One region of the Zhongshania aliphaticivorans genome, then DNA from elsewhere that is predicted to be linked to it. Evidence: riboswitches for the same ligand, from Rfam matches in the RefSeq annotation. Region 1 holds a riboswitch; the other holds the start of a gene.
What was found. Region 1 has a riboswitch for thiamine pyrophosphate ahead of AZF00_RS06215 (TonB-dependent receptor). Riboswitches for the same ligand answer to the same signal wherever they lie in the genome.
Positions count from the first base shown of each region.

Region 2: it holds a riboswitch for thiamine pyrophosphate, as region 1 does, so the genes downstream of both, thiC (phosphomethylpyrimidine synthase ThiC) here and AZF00_RS06215 (TonB-dependent receptor) in region 1, are expected to answer to the same signal.

Region 1 covers NZ_CP014544.1:1,413,724-1,416,956, forward strand. Annotated here, with positions in the region: gene AZF00_RS06215 (TonB-dependent receptor) at 1-1,445, opposite strand, end outside; TPP riboswitch at 1,497-1,604, opposite strand; gene AZF00_RS06220 (class I SAM-dependent DNA methyltransferase) at 1,679-2,422, opposite strand; gene AZF00_RS06225 (DHA2 family efflux MFS transporter permease subunit) at 2,412-3,233, opposite strand, start outside.
Region 2 covers NZ_CP014544.1:3,778,636-3,781,868, reverse strand. Annotated here, with positions in the region: gene AZF00_RS19830 (Ig-like domain-containing protein) at 1-83, opposite strand, end outside; gene AZF00_RS16815 (hypothetical protein) at 468-710, opposite strand; TPP riboswitch at 1,259-1,369, shown strand; gene thiC (phosphomethylpyrimidine synthase ThiC) at 1,485-3,233, shown strand, end outside.

The sequences.
Region 1 (3,233 bases):
TCGGTGTCAAATTCATACATATCGGCTGTGATTTCTGAATTTGCCGTCGATGCAGAAATGATTCGGCCATTAATGCCCCCCGCTTTATAGCCTCGGGAGATCGTGCCGTAGAGCAGGCTGTCGTTATGGTAGTGGTATTCAAGGGTGAGGTTGCCCCCCCACAACTCTTCATCGTTACTCGATGTAACGGCGAGTGAGTCGTCATAGTCGGCATTGCGCTGCTCAATCCTAAGTCCGCTGACGAGTTCAAGGGTGTCGCTGAGGCTACTGCGAAGTTGGCCGTAGAGTGCGAAGTTTTCCGTGTTGAACTCGCTGGTGAAGCTGCCGTTGCGACTTAGGTCTTCGCTATCTTTACGCAGATAGGCGCCAAGCACCCAGCTACTGCTGTCGTTCAGTAGTTTGGCGTGCTCGGTCGATATAAAGCGAAAATCTGCACTAATATTGTCTTTGTTGCGCTGGTAGTTGTCAGTGGAACTGTATTCGGCAGGGTGGTAACCAATATAGGTCCAGTCTTCGTCGTAGCCGTATTCGGTATTTGAGTTGGCGGCACTGAGTGTGGACTCAAGACTAAACAGGGGGTTTGCTGACCAGTGGGCGACAACCGAGCTAGCCACGGTTTCTTGGCGGTCGTGGCCTGGCTGGTCGGACAAGGTGTTGCGTGTATTGCTCAGGGAAAAGGCGTCGTAGCCATTGTCGGCATTGAGGTAGAGCAGCGAGACATCCAGTTGCAAATCGTCGCTTGCTTGGTAACGCAATTTGCCGCGCAAAATGGATTCGTCGATGTTGGTGACGTCGTCGCGATCTAGGTATCGATTTTTAATATAGCCGTCAGACTGCTGGTTTTGGGCGGCAATCCGATAACTTATTTTTTCGTTTAGGGGGCCGCTGGTGACTAGGCCGAGTTTGTGGCTATTGTATTGGGCGGCTTCTACTGAAATTTTTGCCATCGGCGATGCCGAGGGTGCGCTGCTGTGCATGCTAATGAGCCCCGCTAGGGCACTCGCACCATATTCAGTTCCTTGAGGGCCGCGCAGTACCTCTATTTGGCCAATGTCTAAGGTGCTGGCTGCCAGGCCTAGACCGCTAAAATCAATGCCGTCGATAATAAGCCCAACCGAGGGGCTTACTGGGTCGATGAATTGACTGCGTTCGCCAATGCCGCGAATTTGAAAGTAACGCCCCCTAGATGCCCCCGCCGAATAATTCACGTTTGGCGCCATATTGAGCAGCTGTTCGATATTGCTCGCACCGCGTGCTTGGATAGTGCTTTGGTCAAATACGCTTACGCTGCTGGCAAGGTCAAGCAAGCTGGTGTCGCGAAACTGACTGCTAACAATCACTTCTTCTAATTTTGATGTGTCTGCCGCGCTAATGAGTCCGCTGCTAAGGCAGGCCACAAGGCCAATAGCGTGACGTAGGGATGTTTTTGCAATTAGGGGATTCATGGTTCTCTCTCGGGTGAAACAGGTTTGAAAGAGACCCGGTGTGCGACGTGAAGAGGATTACTGACCTATTCCTACGCCGGTATTAGCCGGATCAGGTTCAAGGGTTTGCATTGCTGGTTCCAATAGCATCTCAGGCCGTAGCCACCCCTTAGGTTTTGCCGAGGAATAATAGCAGAAATCCGGTTTAGCGGGAATGACTCGGTTAATATGTGCGCACTAGCGCTGGCAATGCTTTATATTTTGACGCAGCAAAAAATAGCATTGCCGGAAGCGCCATCACTGGGTATGAGTTTTTCATAATCATGTTCGAAAACATGCACCTCAAAATACGGCTGCAGCAGCTGTTGTAATTCGTCAAAGGTTACGGCCACCATGGGATGTTCGTCCTGCCATGTTTCGGTATGCAGGCCCGTGGTCTTTTCAATTTTAAGGCGCAGGGACTGCTGCTTGCCGTGGCCGCTGTATCGCCAACCCGAGCTGAAGGCAAAGTGGCTGCCATGGTGCTCGGCGGTATGGCGAACAAAGGCGCTGGAATCAATTTTGTTTTTATCGACCGTGTTAAAGCAAAAGACACCGCCAGATGGTAGCGCGCGGTGGGTGCTCGCAATACAGGATTTCAGCTGAGTAATATCGCTGCTGTAGTGTATGGAGTATAAAAAGCAGGTAATTAAATCAGGGGCGTCATCTACCTGAAAATTACACATGTCTTGCAGGCTGAAATGGCCAGTCGGGCAGCGCTGCTGAGCGAGATCGAGCATCGGCTGATTAATATCTAGCCCACTGCTCAGATAGCCAAAGTCGATGAAATGCTGAACGTGAGGGCCGGTGCCGCAGGCTAGGTCTAGATGTTTTTTGCCGTTGTTGCCGAAGATCTGATGTAGTCGGCGCACACAGTTGCTTTGGGCTTGGTAATCGATATCTGCGCACATTAAGTCGTAATAGCCAGACAGATCGGTGTAAAGCGCGTTAGTTGTCATCTTGGCCTTCTAAATCGCCATTATTTAGGAATATGGGTTTAAGTAATAGCGGCAGTAATGCAACGCCGAAGATGAAAATGGTCATGGCGTAGAAATTATCTAGATAGGCGATCATTGCCGCTTGTCGCTGAATTTCAAAATCTAGCAATTGTAAGGCGGCAAGCCCAGTATCGCCAAGGCGGTCGGCGGCGGCAAGAGGGTCTATTCCTGGCAGGCTAAACTGGGTGATGTGGCCACTCAAGTCGGCGTGGCTTATTTGGCTATTGCGGGAGATTAAAGTGAAGATAGCGGAGATGCCAAAGCTGCCCCCGATATTGCGCACTAAATTTAGCAGACTGGCACCGTCCGGGCGCAATTGCTGCGGCAGGGTCGAAAAGGCCGCCATGGTTGCCGGGGTAAACAGCATACCTAAGCCCAGGCCCTGTATGAAACCAGACGATAATATTGGCCCAGCATCCATTTCTAAGGACCATGTTGCCATCATGCCTAGCGCCGCTGCGCAAATTAGGTAGCCGGCACTCATTAAATAGCGCAAGTCCATGCGTTGCATTAGCCGCCGGGTAAGGAACATGCTAATCATCACACCGAGACCCCTTGGCATGAGGAGTAAGCCGGTGTCGATGGCGCTGTAGCCAAATAAATTTTGAAACATGGTTGGCAAGACGGCGGCGATAGCGACGTTCGCTAAGCCCAAAATTAACATGATGGCTAAGCCGCCCAGAAAGTTTTTATCTTTTAGCAGGCCGGCAGGAAATAAGGGTGTTGTTGTTGAGCGCGAATGGATAAAAAATATCCACACGGCGGACAGGGC
Region 2 (3,233 bases), 1.8 Mb from region 1:
GAATTGTCGGTGTACACTCCGGTCGCTGTATATTGCACCGTGGCATTACCGCTGACACTACTGTTCTCGGGGCTTAATTCAATTCGCGCTAATGACTTCGCTGCCCTCGTTAACGCCAGTTAGTAGGCCGCGAGATCCGTTTGCATTATTCACAACGGTATTGCCACTAAAGCTCGACCAAGTAACTTGGGTAGTAAGGCGCCCTTTGCTGCCGGTAGTGACATTTTGATGTCTGCCTTCTAAAAAAATACCGGTTGCAAGGTATTGTTTCGTTAAGCCTTTGGCGAGTGATGTGTCTTGGGGGCTAACTTGCAGCGCGGTTATTACTGTATCACTTACGGTTACGCCATCGTCGACGGTAGATCCGGTAATTCTCTGATACGTCGCACTAATTGTGGTTTTACCTACACTAAGACAACTGGCTAGGCCGCTCGCGTTAATGCTGGCGACGGTTGTATTGTACTGGCTCAGCTTGCAGAGTTGCTAGGGTCTAAAGTGGTGCCATTAGAAAACTGTACGATAGCGGCAAATTGTTGGCTGGTGCCCTTGGCAAATTGATTTACTTGCGGATTAATTGTTAGCGAACTCGGGGTAATCGGTGTACCAACAGAAGGACTGCTGCCACCACCACAAGCACTGAGTAGCGAGATCACACCTAGCAAAAAATAACTGACAATTGTTTTGTAATAGCAATTAGGTGTATAGCGCATGACTATGATCCTGATTTGTGCGCAGAGGTAGTTTGCCACAACGATCCTTTGCAGCGTAAATTTGTAGGAGTGCTTATGGGAGTTCCAGTGACGCCTAGGTATGGCAGTCAGCAGTGGTTTTTGTCGGGCTATGCTATTTTTAGGTTAGTTAAATAGCAATATGGCTGATTAAAAATAGTTTTGGGTGTTTTAGCCCCGCTGGATTTGCGGTTGAGAAGCCAGACTGGGCTTTGCTGTGTCTATGGGTAGTAGCGTCACTTCTTGAAAATTACTGGAATAAGGTGTTGCGAACGATTAAATCGTCTTTATCACCGATCAGTCTAAGATCGATGGTAAGAGGCATGTCGGTATAGCGCTATCTTGAGTTAGTAATATTGTTGAGCGAGAGCTAAAATTTTGGCAGTCGTTGAAGCTGTAACTGTGAGTTTGTAATGTTATTTTTAAATAATTTTTCATAAAAATACCCAAGTTCCATAAAAAATTAGGTATTTCAAATGTGAATCTAAATTTATCTTCTTGCTATCACCCTAATTTGCGTCCTACACTAGCCACTCTTGTCGGGGTGCCCGCGTATGAAATACGCAATGGCTGAGATCGTTTTCGAATCCCGTAGACCTGATCTGGATAATGCCAGCGTAGGAAACAAGATCTTCTCAGCAGGGGGCCCTCTGCGTTGTGCTGTCTGAGAGGCGATCTGATTTTCCTTCCTTGGTTTTATTTTTAAAACTGTCGATTTAAAGACTTGCGCTCTGCTGCGCGCAAAAGGGGAAAAAAATGAGTTCTGATTATCCACTGCTTCGCGATACCGCCCAAGTAGACGCCGCTTCAGTTGAGCCATTACCGGGTTCTTCAAAAATATATGTGCAGGGTAGCCGCGCCGATATTCAGGTGCCGATGCGAGAAATTAAACTGACGCCAACCCCTGTGCAGGCCCGCGATGGCAGCACCAGCCTAGAGCCAAATCCACCTGTGCGGGTTTATGATACATCGGGCGCGTATACAGATCCCAAAGCTAAAATTGATATACGTAAAGGTTTGGAGCCGATTCGCGATCAATGGATTCTCGACCGCAATGACACCGAACTACTCGCTGGTGACAGCTCCGAATACAGCCGCAAACGGGCAGCCGATTTAAGCCTGCAACAGTTACGCTTTGATCTAAAACGCAATCCGCGTCGTGCATTACCGGGTAAAAATGTGAGTCAGATGCACTACGCGCGCTTAGGCATTATTACCCCAGAAATGGAATATATCGCCATCCGCGAAAACATGGCTTTAGCCGCCGCAAAAGAAGCGGGCGAGCTGCCAGGGGACTTGGGTTTTCAGCATCCCGGTAATGCTTTCGGTGCCAGTATTCCTAAAGAAGTCACCCCAGAATTTGTTCGCGATGAAGTTGCGCGAGGTCGTGCAATTATTCCCGCCAATATTAATCACCCCGAATTAGAGCCGATGATTATTGGTCGTAATTTTCTGGTGAAGGTGAATGGCAATATCGGTAACTCGGCGCTGGGTTCCTCTATTGAAGAGGAAGTGGCCAAGCTCACTTGGGGTATTCGCTGGGGCGCAGATACCATGATGGACTTGTCCACCGGCAAAAATATTCACGAAACCCGTGAGTGGATTGTGCGCAATTCGCCGGTGCCGGTGGGCACAGTGCCGATTTATCAGGCGCTGGAAAAAGTCGACGGCGTGGCCGAAGATTTGACCTGGGAAATTTTCCGCGACACCTTAATTGAACAAGCAGAGCAGGGCGTGGATTATTTTACAATTCACGCGGGGGTGTTGCTGCGCTATGTGCCGCTGACCGCCAAGCGCGTTACCGGCATTGTGTCCCGTGGTGGCTCGATCATGGCGAAGTGGTGTTTGTCCCACCACAAAGAGAATTTTCTCTACACCCATTTTGACGACATCTGCGAGATCATGAAGGCCTATGATGTGTCCTTCTCTTTGGGGGATGGCCTGCGTCCTGGCTCGGTGGCAGACGCCAATGACGAAGCGCAGTTTGGCGAGCTACGCACTTTAGGTGAATTAACTAAACGCGCGTGGAAACATGATGTGCAAGTGATGATCGAAGGTCCCGGTCACGTGCCCATGCAAATGATTCACGAGAATATGACCGAGCAGCTCAAGCACTGTGACGAAGCGCCTTTTTACACCTTGGGGCCGCTGACCACCGATATTGCCCCTGGCTATGATCACATCACTTCGGGCATTGGCGCCGCCCAAATCGGCTGGTATGGCTGTGCGATGCTGTGCTACGTCACCCCCAAAGAACACTTGGGTCTGCCCAATAAAGATGACGTAAAAACCGGCATCATTACCTACAAAATTGCTGCCCACGCCGCAGACTTGGCCAAAGGCCATCCCGGCTCCCAATTGCGCGATAATGCCCTGAGCAAAGCCCGCTTTGAATTCCGCTGGGAAGATCAATTCAACCTTGGCCTAGACCCCGATACCGCACGCTCGTACCACGACGAAACCCTGCCCAAAGAATCGGCTAAGGTCGCGCATTTTTGCTCCATG